Regions from separate parts of the Shewanella seohaensis genome, predicted to be linked through region 2. Evidence: riboswitches for the same ligand, from Rfam matches in the RefSeq annotation. Region 2 holds a riboswitch; the other holds the start of a gene.
The links. A riboswitch is a leader RNA that binds a small molecule or an ion and turns the genes downstream of it on or off. The one in region 2 is predicted to bind thiamine pyrophosphate.
Positions count from the first base shown of each region.

Region 1: linked by a shared signal. The riboswitch ahead of L2713_RS03350 (TonB-dependent receptor) and the one ahead of thiC (phosphomethylpyrimidine synthase ThiC) in region 2 are both predicted to bind thiamine pyrophosphate.

Region 1 is NZ_JAKILE010000002.1:256,477-263,724, forward strand. Features, by position in the region: gene L2713_RS03310 (M61 family metallopeptidase) at 1-31, opposite strand, end outside; gene hinT (purine nucleoside phosphoramidase) at 177-533, shown strand; gene L2713_RS03320 (PaaI family thioesterase) at 530-1,057, shown strand; gene L2713_RS03325 (PaaI family thioesterase) at 1,044-1,508, shown strand; gene L2713_RS03330 (YcfL family putative periplasmic lipoprotein) at 1,622-2,014, shown strand; gene deoD (purine-nucleoside phosphorylase) at 2,350-3,054, shown strand; gene tsgA (MFS transporter TsgA) at 3,105-4,280, shown strand; gene L2713_RS03345 (Crp/Fnr family transcriptional regulator) at 4,336-5,016, opposite strand; TPP riboswitch at 5,231-5,341, shown strand; gene L2713_RS03350 (TonB-dependent receptor) at 5,395-7,248, shown strand, end outside.
Region 2 is NZ_JAKILE010000019.1:40,335-47,582, reverse strand. Features, by position in the region: gene thiC (phosphomethylpyrimidine synthase ThiC) at 1-2,155, opposite strand, end outside; TPP riboswitch at 2,314-2,412, opposite strand; gene L2713_RS18725 (prolipoprotein diacylglyceryl transferase) at 2,588-3,769, opposite strand; gene trhA (PAQR family membrane homeostasis protein TrhA) at 4,046-4,729, shown strand; gene L2713_RS18715 (NUDIX hydrolase) at 4,820-5,350, opposite strand; gene L2713_RS18710 (tRNA (adenine(22)-N(1))-methyltransferase) at 5,465-6,307, opposite strand; gene L2713_RS18705 (glycoside hydrolase family 97 protein) at 6,571-7,248, shown strand, end outside.

The sequences.
Region 1 (7,248 bases), on a different contig from region 2:
GATCGACGGGAATGATGTGATAGTGGATCATAATTTATCCTGTAAAACCGATGCGTTTTAATGGGCGTCATGCTGCCAAAAATGCGCACAACAGGCAAATGAAACGCAAAATATCTGGAGACACAAAGCGTTGAATTGCTAGTATACTATCCCAATTAACCCAAGGAGGACTCCCCATGGCCGAAGAAACCATTTTCAGCAAAATTATCCGCCGCGAAATTCCCGCCGACATCCTGTATCAAGACGAGCTGGTGACCGCATTTAGAGACATCTCACCAAAGGCGCCAACCCATATTCTGATTGTGCCGAATCATTTGATCCCAACTGCAAATGATATGAAAGCCTCGGATGAACCTGCACTCGGCCGGATGATGACAGTGGCGGCTAAACTGGCGGCAGAGGCGGGGATTGCCAAAGATGGTTATCGTTTGATCATGAACTGCAATAAACATGGCGGACAGGAAGTGTACCATATCCATATTCATCTCGTTGGCGGAGAGCCACTGGGACCCATGCTGAGCCAAGGTCAATGAAGGTAAATCCTGATTTTTTTCCGCTGACTCAAATGGCGCAGCGATTTGTCGATCAGCTCGCCCAGTGCCGTCGCTTAGGGTTAACCGTGCTCGAAGCCAGTGAGCACCATGTACTGATTGAGTTGCCCTATAGCACTGAGTTAATTGGTTATCCCGATACGGGCGTTATCCACGGCGGGGTGATCACTACCCTGATGGACACCGCTTGTGGCAGTGCGGTGGTGAGTGCGATTTTTCAAAAATATCAATCCTTAGAAATTTCGCCGACCCTCGACTTACGGGTCGATTATATGAAGCCCGCGCAGCCCCATAAGCCAGTTTATGGTTTTGCCGAGTGCTATAAATTGTCATCTAATATCGCCTTTACCCGCGCCATCGCCTATCAGGACAGCATTGATGATCCAATCGCCCATGCGGTGGGCTCCTTTATGCGGATCAGCCCTGAAATGGTGGGCGATGCCTTTAGACAAGCCTTGATGGGAGAAGCCGTGCCGCCCTTAGGAGAGACAGATGAACTCAAATAAGTCGACCGAGCAGAAAACCCTCGATGTGCAGGGAATTGTAAAACGCGCCACCGAGCTGAACGACTTTGGTCATCTGCTCGAACATGTACCTTATGCTAAGTTTATTGGCATGAAGGTCGAGCGCTTTGGCGATGAGCTGATTTTCAAACTCCCCGCTAAGGATGACAATATCGGTAATCCCATTCTGCCCGCGATTCATGGTGGAGTGATTGCTGGTTTTATGGAAATGTCAGCCATAGTGCAGTTAATGGTGTTTATGCAAACGGCGAAAGTGCCAAAAGTAGTTGATTTCTCGATTGATTACCTGCGTGCAGGTCTACATAAAGACAGCTTCGCCGAATGCCGTATCACCCGTCAGGGTCGACGGGTCGCCAACGTGAATATCAATTGTTGGCAAACCAATCGTAAGCAGTTGATCGCTACCGCAAGGGCGCACTTTTTGATCGATTAATCGCGAGGGCGGGGCAAGATGAGTACGTTAAGCATAAGTTCAGCTGGCGTAACGTAGTGTCATTGCCCATCCGTTGTTCGGCAACTAGGTTTTTGTGAGTGAGGGAAAACAAAATGAAAGCAATTTACAGTGGAGTAATCTTGGCTGCAGCTCTGACACTCGGCGCCTGCACAAATACGGCGGGCATTTCGGTGAACTCACTGGGAGAAACCCGCGTCGATAACAACAGCTTCGCCCGTGATATCAGTGTTGAAGGGGTTGAGGCGCGCCGCGTTGGTGATCTGATCCAAGGTTCGGCCTTGATCGTCAGCAAGTCCTCAAGCGATATGCGAGTGCAATATAAGTTTACTTGGTATGATGCCAGCGGCTTTACCATTGAAGATGAAGCCACCAGTTGGAAATCGGTGAAATTACACGGTAAACAACAGCTGCAAGTATCGGCCGTGGCCCCAAATGCGCAAGTGGCGAAATTCGATGTCTATGTGCGCGAGACCTATTCAAACTAAACTTGAACCATAGGGTTTAGTTGTCACAATCGCGTCAGAGCATTTAGCACTTTAAAGCTAAGTTAACGCGCATTGATAAAGGCTTACGCCCCATTGATAAAGACTTACGTTTTGGGGACGTAAGTCTTTTTCTTTTATCTACCCTCATCTTACTTATGCTCGTTTGCGCGAGATGAGTTTGTCCAGTGACGGTTGCTACGCCGAGAAGCAAAATTGCGATAACTGACTCAGTTCGACGGAAAAGACTTAGCCGCGATAGAAAAGCGGACTTTAGTCCTAAAACTATTTCAGGGTTGAGCACTACTATCAGCATAATATTAGATGAGGATAGAACTATGACTGCTCATATTAATGCACAACCTACTGATTTTGCTGAAACTGTAATTATGCCTGGCGATCCGCTACGGGCGAAATATATTGCCGAAACCTACCTTACCGATGCTGTAGAAGTCACCAACGTTCGCAATATGCTGGGCTACACCGGTTATTACCAAGGGCAGCGTATTTCTGTGATGGGTCACGGTATGGGGATATCCTCAATGGTGCTCTATGGCCATGAGTTGATTAATTTTTTTGGTGTTAAACGCATCATTCGTATCGGCAGTTTAGGCGCAACCCAAAAACACGTGCAAATGCGTGATGTGATTTTAGCGCAAGCGGCGGGTACCGACTCACCCACGAATGCCAAGCGTAGCAGTGGCTATCATATGGCAACCTCGGCCACCTTTTCCTTACTGCACAAAGCCTATACCCAAGCCACTGAAAAAGGCATTAGCGTGAAAGTCGGCAACGTATTTAGTGGCGATCTTTATTATGATCCCGACGAAGATATGATCCCGGCTCTAGAGCGTTTTGGGGTATTGGGTATCGATATGGAAGTCGCAGGTCTTTATGGCTTAGCGCATCAACAGGGCATTGAATCATTGGCCATTCTGACTGTATCCGATCACTGCCTAACAGGTGAGGAAACTACCGCCGAAGAGCGTCAGTTATCCTTCAATAATATGATCGAACTTGCGCTCGCGACTGCGCTGAATTAGGTCACACGCTAACCTTTGCACCTTTCGCATTTCACGATGGAATGACAAAAATGAATAATAAAATCACCTTAACCGCCATTAGTTTTCTCGCGAACTTTATTATGGCAGGTTTTGCGACGCAATTTGGGATGTTGATAGAACCCATAGCGGAGAAGTTTGCGGCCGATGTGAATGATGTGGCCTCAATCTTCTCCTTACTTAATGGTGGCGCATTGGCGGGGACCATTGCCGCCTTTTTCTTTATTGAAAAGTTGGGCATTAAGCGGATCACCTTACTCAGTTACAGTCTAGTCGCGCTTTCTGCGCTGGCATTACACCTTACCAGTTCGCTACAAGTGGTGATGGTAGCCATGACCTTAATTGGGGTCTGCGGTGGGATTGGTCTGTGTATCGCGGGCACCATTGTGGTGTCTGTATGGCAAGCCAAAATGCAGAGCACTATGTTAGTGGTGCAGGATGCGACCTTTAATGTTGCTGGGGTGGTGTTTCCGCTGATCACAACCTACGCCTTAACCAATGCCCTGTCTTGGAGTTACAGTTACTTAGCCGTGGGTTTGGTTGCCTTAGGCACGGTAATTATTAGCTTGTTCACCAATTTTTCTCTGTGCGAGCAATCATCGAATACTGAAGAGAAACAACAATCGGAGTGGAATTTCGGTATTATCAGCGGCGGCATCGGCTTATTTTTAGGCATGCTGGCACTGTATACCTTTCTCACGTGGGCGCCGTTATTTGTAAAACAAAAATTTGATATCCCATTTGAGGAGGCGGGCAATATCATTACCCAATATTGGTCTGCCGCGCTGATTGGTGCTTTGATTTCAACCTTAATCGTGACTCGGGTAAAAATTCATCATTTCTTAGTTGGTATTATTGGTTTAGCCATGGTGATCACCTTTGTGATTGTGACTACCGACAAGTTGAATTGGATTGCTTATTTAACCTACGGTTACGGCTTTGTCTGCGCGGCACTTTACAATGCGTTTATTGCCTATGGCGTGTCGTTTGTGAAGCAAGCCAGCAGTAAGAATGTCTCCTACATTTTGATCAGTGGCAGTACGGGCGCCATGTTTAGCCCGGCTATCAGTTCGTTCTTCGAGCGTATTATTGGCTTACAAACCGTGATGTATGTAATCCCCGTACTTTACGCCGCAATCTTTATGCTGCTGATTGCATCGAGCCGGATGAAACCTTCGATGTCTGCACAATCACTTTCGGCAAGTTAAGCTAAAGGCCCATACTCAGTTGATATCCGCCGAGTATGGATGTTGTCGAAGTGGGTTAAATGCCTGCTTCGACAAAAGCTTTAAGTGCATTCAGGTTTTTAATCCGAATGCCTTCTTTTTTACGCTCGATTAAACCGCGCTCTTCCAAATGTTGTAATGCCCGTCGGTAGACTCTGTCAGTGGTACCAAAACGCTCCGCCTCTAAATAACGCTTACTAAAACCATCGACGGGTAAATCGTTTAAATACTCATGGTAAATATCGAATGCCACGTTATAGCTGATGGGATAAAGTAGTCTGCGGGTAAAAATATCGACGGTATCTTGGTAATCAATCGCAATGGCACTGGCAAAAAACAGCGCCAGTTGTGGGTGTTGGCCGAGGGAGTGTTGCAACTTTTCGGTGCTAATTAGCGAAATTTCCAAGGGCTCGTTGGCGATGATGTCCAGCTGGCACTGGTATTGGGTAAAAAACTCCATCTCACCAAATAGTTGCGAATCACAATCGATAGTCCCTAATTGGAAACAACGGCCATTTCTGGCGGTGTGCCCCAGCGATACACGGCCTTGCTTGACTAACACCAGCGAGTTTATGGCTTCACCTTGTGTCATCAGGTGAGCGCCTTTTTTGAGCATTTTGACTTCGCTGATACAGCTAAGAATCACAGCTTCAATAAGAGGATAGTCTTGTTCCCATCGCTGGCTATAACGTCCCTTGGCTAACGGTTTTAGCTGCATTGAGTTGACCCTTCTACCATACTTAAAATCGTCGCCTTCTATAGCACTAGAAAGCATGTTGGGTCAAATCAGCCTAAGGAGAGAAGGGCGTTTGTATCGGCCAATTGTGAGCTGTCAGATGTTTCAATCGGGGCTTAAATGGCGTGAGCTAAGCGTCATTTACCTATGTGCAGATACAAGAGTGTCTACTTTATGATTTTCGTCATGTATACTTAGCGCCGCCAAGGGGTGTTTGCCAACAAAGTGGCAGACTGAGATGTCATCAGACGAACCCTTAGAACCTGATCCGGCTAATACCGGCGTAGGAATGGGCCAATCAACAGCACACTTCTGAATCGCTTATTCGTTGCCGGATCTCAAACATGTATTTGAGGTCCTATGTCTAACAAAAAGTCTACCAAGAGTTCCACCTTCTCCTTTTCGTTAACGCGTGCGCCATTAGCGCTGGCCATTTCGGCTGCGTTAAGCACGGCCGCATGGGCGCAAACCGATGCTATCGATAAACCTGAGCCTAGCAATGATATGGAAATCATGGTGGTGACTGCAGATTTTCGCAGTGCCAGCTTAGAAAAAATGCCATCGAGTATCACCGTTATCGATGCCCAGCAAATTCAAGATGAAAGCGCCCAACATTTTGAAGACGTGATCAATTCCATCGCCAACGTTAACTGGTCGGGTGGCAGCTCACGTCCTAAGTATTTCCAGATCCGCGGCGTAGGTGAGCAGGAACAATATCAAGGTGCGCCTAACTCATCTGTGGGTTATATCATTGATGATATTGATTTATCGGGTATCGGCATGGTGTCGAGCATGTACGATCTGCAGCAGGTTGAAGTATTACGCGGCCCGCAGGGTACCCGCTATGGCGCCAATGCGTTAGCGGGCTTGATTTACCTTAAGAGCAACGACCCGACGGATGTGTTTGAACATGGCGCCGAGGTTTCTTTAGGCAATGACGATTTGCAAACCTTCAGTGGCTTTAGCTCTGGCCCCTTGAGCGATTCGGGCAAATTGTTATACCGCGTGTCGCTGCAGCAACATCAACAAAACGGTTATCGCGATAATCTCTATTTAAATAAAGAAGGTACCAATGGCCGTGATGAATTTACTGGCCGCGCTAAATTACGCTGGTATGCCACCGACAATCTGCAACTGGATTTAACTCTGCTGCATGCCGATTTTGATAATGGCTATGATGCCTGGAGTTTAACCAACGATCCTAAACAGACTATTTCGGATCAGCCGGGTGTCGATAGCCAGCGCACCACGGGCGCAGGATTTAAAGCAACTTATTCGGGCGCTGAGTCGTTTGAGCTGACCTCGCTGACCTCATTTGCCAATACCGATCACCATTATAGTTACGATGGTGATTGGGCTAACCCTGAATATTGGGCCTCCAAGCAATGTGAGGATGAGGGCAATCTCGCCCCTTGTCAGTACGATTACTTCTGGGACAAAACCGGTCAGCGTAAGACCTTATCCCAAGAGTTCCGTTTAAGCTCGACCGACCAAGGCCGTATTTTTGCCGGTTCAACCGATTGGTTACTTGGGGTTTATGCGATGAACCTTAAAGAAGATAACCAGCTGTATTCTGAGTATAATTCTTGGCCAGATGAGGTGTTAGATTCCGAATATGAAGCAACCAATTACGCCGTATTTGGTCAGCTGGATACGGATTTAGGCGCCGATTATGCCTTGTCTGTGGGACTGCGTGTTGAGCTTCGTAATAGCCACTACTCAGACACCAACAATGATAATTTTGACCCGAGCGAAACCATGTGGGGCGGCCATATTGCACTGAGCAAAGTGCTGAATCAATCCCATAATGTGTACGCCCGTGTGGCGCGCGGGTACAAGGCTGGCGGTTTTAACATGACCTTGCCAGTCGAACTCAATGATAAAAAAGAGTTTGATACCGAAACCCTATACAACTACGAAATTGGTCTTAAATCCCATTGGTTTGAAGGGCTTATCGATACGAATCTGGCGCTGTTCTATATGGACAGACAAGATCAGCAAGTGGCCGCATCCCAGCAAGATCCTAACAAGCCACAACGCTTTATCCTCTACACTGAGAATGCGGGTAGCTCACACAACTACGGTGCCGAGTTGGACGCCACTTGGTATGCCACCGATAATCTCCAGTTTTACTCAAGCCTAGGTTGGTTAGAGACGGCGTACGGCGATTACCAGTACCAAGATAAATACGGTAGCGATGTGGATTTAACGGGC
Region 2 (7,248 bases):
CTTTGGCTGTATTGGCTGTATTGGCTGTATTGGCTGTATTGGCTGTATTGGCTGTATTGGCTGTATTAGCTGTATTAGCATCACCCAGTGGTAGATACAGTTTGGCGCCCGAGGCCGCAAACTCGGCCGATTTTTGCGCCATGGCCGCCGCTAATTCATCTTGAGTTTTGACTCTGATCTGCTGGATTGCTTCGTTGCCAGATTGCCCTTGTTGAGCAGGGTTTATCGATGCAAGCGCTTCAGCGCTCTCAACATTTTGGCTTGACGAAGCCACTGACAACGTACCCGCCGCTAAACTTGCCGCATAGTCGCGCACATCTTGGGTGATCTTCATTGAGCAGAACTTAGGGCCACACATAGAGCAAAAATGCGCAACCTTAGCTGATTCCTGTGGCAGGGATTCATCGTGATAGGCACGGGCGGTATCAGGGTCAAGTCCCAGGTTATATTGGTCTTCCCAACGGAATTCAAAGCGCGCCTTGGATAATGCATTGTCGCGGATCTGCGCGCCCGGGTGGCCTTTTGCAATATCGGCCGCATGGGCGGCAATCTTGTAGGCAATCAGCCCTTGTTTGACGTCCTGCTTATTGGGTAGACCTAAGTGTTCTTTCGGCGTCACATAGCAGAGCATGGCGCAGCCATACCATGCGATCATCGCCGCACCTATCCCTGAGGTGAAATGATCGTAACCCGGTGCAATATCGGTAATTTGCGGCCCTAGGGTATAAAACGGCGCCTCGGCGCAGTGGATAAGCTGCTTTTCCATATTCTCTTTGATAAGCTGCATCGGGATGTGCCCAGGCCCTTCGATAATGGTCTGCACATCGTATTCCCAAGCGATTTTGACCAACTCGCCTAAGGTCTCAAGCTCGGCAAACTGCGCCTCATCATTGGCATCGGCAATCGAGCCTGGACGCATACCATCGCCTAATGACAGCGACACATCGTAGGCCACGCACAGCTCGCAAATCTCACGAAAATGGGTATAGAGGAAGTTTTCTTGATGGTGGCTCAAGCACCATTTGGCCATAATCGAGCCGCCGCGGGACACAATCCCAGTCACCCGTTTGGCGGTCATGGGTACATAGCGCAATAACACGCCCGCGTGAATGGTAAAGTAATCGACGCCCTGCTCCGCTTGCTCAATTAAAGTATCGCGAAACACTTCCCAGGTCAGGTGCTCAGCAACCCCATTCACTTTTTCCAATGCTTGATAAATCGGCACTGTGCCAATAGGCACTGGCGAGTTACGGATGATCCATTCGCGGGTTTCATGGATATAGCGCCCAGTGGACAAGTCCATCACAGTGTCCGCGCCCCAACGGGTTGACCAGACAAGCTTTTCGACTTCCTCCTCGATGGAGGACGTGACCGCCGAGTTACCGATATTGGCATTCACTTTCACTAAAAAGTTACGGCCAATAATCATAGGCTCGGCTTCTGGATGATTGATATTTAACGGAATAATAGCGCGGCCACGGGCAATTTCATCGCGGACAAATTCAGGGGTTATCGGTTTACCTATTACGGCGCCAAAGGATTCACCTTGGCCGCGGCGGTTTAAGATTTCATCCTGTACCTCGGCGAGCGCCATATTTTCCCGAATCGCCACATACTCCATTTCAGGGGTAATAATCCCTTGGCGGGCATAGTGTAATTGGCTCACGCGTTTACCCGGTAAGGCACGGCGAGGACGAACAATCGCACTTGAGCCGGCTTCGAACCGCAGATGATCGAGCCCATCATCCTTCAGACGTTGCTGGGTAAAATCTGAGGTTGCACAATCAAGCACTTCGGTATCTTGGCGCTCGATAATCCAAGGTAATCTGAGTTTGGCTAAACCTTGACGCACGTTAATTTGCGCAGCCGGATCGGAATAAGGACCAGCGCAGTCATACACAGGAATGGGAGGGTTTTTCTCGACTATGGGCGCAGTCGCAGTGCCGCCAATCCGCGTATCGGTTTGCAGAATTTGCCGCATCCCTACACGGAGATCCTCGCGGCTTCCCTGCAGATATAACTTTTGCGAATTAGGATGCTGTAATGGTTTAAGGGTATCGATAAAGGCTTGCGCTTGGGCGCGCGCCGCACGGCGGCTCGTTTGCCCTTGGGCATTAACGGCAATCGATTCTGAGGACGATTCTAAACTGGACATAAGCAATCTCACTTTAACAAATAAAAATGGGGTTGCTTGTCTGGAGACTTGAGTGTTGAAGCTGAGCCTTGCAAACCCTAAGCGGGTTTACGGACTCAATAACGACTAAATCGATGGGTTAATACAGGGCAAAAGGTGGCCGCTGATACGATTTAATGGATGTTATTATGCTTGTTTCCTTCGCAGGTTTTAACCTGATCAGGTTCAACGGATCCCGAATAAACGGTCTCAGCCAAGAGGCACTCCGACAAGATGGGCAAAAGTATAGGCAGAAGCGCAGCGAACAAACAAGCGTAATTTTAGGATAAAAATTAAATTAACAATCAAAAATAAAGAATTCATAATGCATTGTATTTAAATATTTTTAATTCAAATCCATCTTACAATCTATGATTTCTACTATTTTTGGTGAAAATTTATCATCACTATTTTTTAACCTTTTGGCCGCTTTACCATCATTTTATCGAGATGCGCCTTAATGGCATCATCAATTTCTAGGTTCATTTTCTTGCCACTGCAATCAAAGGGGAAACCTAAATTCTCGGCATAGGGATTAATTTGGGTGCCCACTTTGACGACCCGATAGCAGGTATCCCCTTTACGGACAATTCGATTAGGATCCAGTTCTAAATCCAAACTGCTGGGGCCGCTAAAATCGTCTGCATTGGGCACAATCAACACCTCCATCTCAGGGCTCATTTCAGACAAATTAGACCGTTTAGAGTAATGATTTGCCTGCTCTAACACTAAATCATCCAAGGCTTGCTCACGCTGGCGCTCAAAATAGCGCTGGGTAAATAATCCCACGCTCCCTGCCGCCCCGCCGCCGCTTTGCTCGTTTGACGCTGACGGCTCTGTACTGGCCGCTTGTGTCGAGCTTGATTGGATTTCTGCCTTTTGAGGTTTAACAGCCTCTTTTGCACTCTTCTGGGTTTGGCTTTGTGTTGGAGCGTTAGGTGTTGAGGCGTTAGGCGCTGATGTGTTCGGCACTGATGTGCTTGGTACTGATGCTTTTGATTCTGTTACTTTTGATGCTTTTACTTCTGATAATTGGGCGCTGACTTCAGGAGGTTTTGTAATCTGCTCAGTGGGTTTTGGCATCGATTTTACCGTATTAGGTGCTGAAGTTATTGGCTCGCGAGAAACCGCAGGCTCTTCCACAGAAGAATCTTTAGCCGAATCCACAGGAGCGGTTTGCGTTGGCGGCGCATAAATAAAATATGCCTTTAATGCTTTGGTTGCAGTTCGTGCATTGGCTGAAGTTGTTGTAAACGACAGCCCTAACTGCTCCGACTGGGTTCGCCATAAAAAAATTAGCAACAACAGCAGTAAACCATGGCCCAAGATGACCCAAAGCAATAACTTAAGATTGAAATAATGCGACCACTCTCGCCAACTTAAGCCTAAATTGGGTTGGAATGCGCTATCGCTCTCTCTTTGGTTAGCCTCACTCAAATTGAGGTTTATTGCACTGCCCAAAGGCTCTGCATGGGCGCTAAAAGCCGTAGCACAAAATGGCATCGCGGAGAATGCTACGATCTCGTCGTTTGTCACGCGGCGGTGCGCAACAAAACTGAGATCATCTTCTGGGGTAATAGTCGAACGAACAGGCAAAATCCATCCCTTAGTACTTTATGGACAAAGTACTTAACAAATCCATGATTACTACGGGGGATTAGAGAAAGCGCACCGCACAAAGTTCCAGGGCGTTGACATTAATCGGTCGTAAATAGGCACCATAATGTTGTACAACTAGATAAGAGCTCGCCTAAGTCTCAGTTGATAATGTTAACCCTAAAATAAATTAGCTTACACGTGTAAGCTAATTATGGCTTTCCAATTTACCAACTGATAGACTCAATCATTATCACCATCGAGTGGATCAACAGCATGCCAAGCCAGAGTTTGATAGAGCCGCAAATGAGTCATGAAAAACCCTTGAATATCAGTGGGTATAGCCTTAGTGAAGAGATAGCCAATAGCATAAGCCATGGCCTAGGGGTGATCGCGGGTATAGTAGGCTTAGTGTTTATGATCCTCAAAGGCGCCGACCATCTCACCAATATTCAGCTCACAGGTGTTATTATTTATGGTGCAAGCCTCATCCTGTTGTTTTTAAGTTCTACCCTGTATCACAGCGTGACGCATGTGGGCTGGAAACATAAACTCAAGATTGCCGATCATTGTGCCATTTACTGCTTAATTGCAGGCACCTATACCCCGCTGATGTTAATCAGCCTGCAAGGACAGCTTTCCACCATTATCCTCACGGCGATTTGGTCTTTGGCTATTGGTGGGATTTTATTTAAGACCTTGTTTATTCATCGCTTTAAAAAAATGAGCCTAGTGCTCTATTTAGTGATGGGTTGGCTGTGTGTGACTGTGATGGGCGATTTGACGGCGGCGATGTCACCGCTAGGATTTAAGCTTCTGCTATTGGGCGGGTTGTTTTACACCTTAGGGGTGATCTTCTATGTCGGTAAACGCATTCCGTACAATCACGCGATTTGGCATTTATTTGTATTGGCGGGCGCGATGAGCCATTTTTTTTGTATTTATTTAACCGTGATCTAACCGCTAAGACTGCCTTTCCTCACAAGCCATCCTTAGGATGGCTTTTTTATGTCTGCGCGTTGAGCCAATTTGACCATCAAGCATGGCTTTCTACAGCAACTCTTCAACGATTCGTTTAAGCAGAAAGGTTTCCCTGTCGATGGATTGCCCTTTATTGGCAAACGTCCGTAGGATCGCTTCATTATGGGCAATAGCCTGATGGATATTGATCCACTCTGGGCGCATCCCATTTTTTATCTCATGGGCTTCGAGTCTTGGCTCACCCAAGCCGCGTTCGCCAAGGCTCATATCGATTTCGCAAAGATAGCAGTAAGAGTCCATATGCATCACGTTTGCCCCCTCACGAAACCAGGAACGATATTCCTCATAACGGCCAAAGGGCGCTAACACTCTGGCGGCAATGGCGCCGGTTTCTTCCTGCAATTCGCGGATAAGTCCAACTTCGATACTCTCGCCCTTATCCACCCCACCGCCAGGCAAACCATAATCGCGATATTTCTGGGTATAGAGCAGCAAAATATCTTCCCCCGACAACACTATGGCACGGGCGGCTTGGCGATAAAAAATCTTCGCCTGTTTAAGATTGAGATTGGCAGCTTGGGTGGACTTCAATAAACGCATAATAAAACTCAAGATTAATGGCCTATTAGCATAAACCAACTCGGTGGATTTACAGAGCAAAACCGTTTTAACGCCAAGATGTAGCGCTCAATGGGCGCATGTTGGCCTATGAGGTTAACAATTCAGTTGCTGCAAAATGTGCTGATAGGCCGCCACAATTTGGGGTTTGTTGGGCATGCGATGCTCAGGAATACGCTGATAATGGCCGATGGTTTGGTCAAGATAACGCTTGGCCTGACGGGTTTTATCTGCATCTAACCCTTGCCACATGATTGAGCCCGTCGCACTTAAGGGCACAGCTTCAGTTGTTTTTGAGCTGGCATTCGTCTTTGATCTAGCATTTGCCTGCGTTAAATGCAGTATCTCGTAGAAACGTTGGTTTTCTTCGAGTAAATATTCCTCTTTAAGGGATAAGCCCAATTCCGCCAACGCGCTGCGCACATGGTAATTATGATGCACGGGACACAAAATAAATTCGAGCTGGCAGGCGCCTTGACTAAGGTCATGATTGCTCGAATCATTTCCACTGTGAGCATTACTTTGACTTTGCTGATTCGCCACAATGCTGCGAACCAATTCAACCAATAACTCACCACCGACACCCGCAATAATCACTAAGTGCTTGGCTTGCTTGCCGTATTGCGCCAGTGGCAAGGCCGCCACATCGAGGCAATGCACTTGCCATTCACTTTGGGCATGGGTGGTTTGCTCAGTTGCGGTTTGCTCAGTTGCATTTTGAGGGTTTGAGATAGGCAGCATAGGGAAAAACCTTGCTAACTCATGGCTGAGTTGCTGCATCAAGGGCGCGACACAATCGACAAAATGTACCTTAGGTGCGGCATTTCTTTGCAGTAACAACATGCCGAGTAAACCATGATCGCAGCAGCAGTCCCAGATATGATCGTATCCAGGCCCCACCATTCGATTGATCTGCTGTAATCGCTGACTGATTTTCACCACTCACTCCCCAACGCGTTGATATCGCTGCCCATATCGGCTTAAGTCTTAAGCCCCTTAAGCCCCTTAAGCACAATAAGAAAGCCAAGAAAGTCGCGCATTCTACCCGAGTCAGCAGTTAAAACCCATCTCTTTACGCCTTGCGTTCGGCCTGCCGCCAACCCGCTCGCTATGGTGAATACGTATGCAAAGCATTGCGAGCAAAAAGCCATCGCCACTAGTATGCATTGACCCATATACACTATAAAAACAAGGATCAGGGAATGTTCAGCAATCCTCTTACCCACGCACGCCACATCAACTCGCCAACGCCAAATCGCCGCCCTTGGACCGCCAGCCTATTCACGCCTAGCTTGCTCGCACTCAGCATTGGCAGCCTGCTCAGCACCAGTGCCACAGCACAGACCCTCAACCTGAGCTCCCCCGATAAGCAAATCGTCTTGAGTCTGAGTGATGATACGGGCCGTCCCGAATACCAAGTCCATTTTCATGGCAAATCGATTATCGAACCGAGCCGCTTAGGGTTAGTCTTTGCCTCATTGGGCGAATTAGGCCAAGGTCTACGCATTAAATCGAGCCACACCGCCAGCGCCGATGAAAAATGGCAGCAACCTTGGGGTGAACAAGAGTGGATAAAGGATCAACACAATCAACTGAGCGTGGTATTAACCGACGGTAAAATCGACTTAAACCTCGAGTTTAAAGCCTTTGACGATGGCATCGGCTTTCGTTATCACTTAGCGCCCCAAAACGCACTGCCGACCAATACGCCACTTGCCATTACCGATGAGCTCACCGAATTTAATATTGGCCAAAGTGATAAGGCCACCGCTTGGTGGATCCCTTCTCGGGGATGGAACCGCTACGAATATCTGTATCGCACCAGCGCGCTCAATCAGGTCGACCGAGCCCACACCCCTTTTACCTTTAAACTGGTCGAT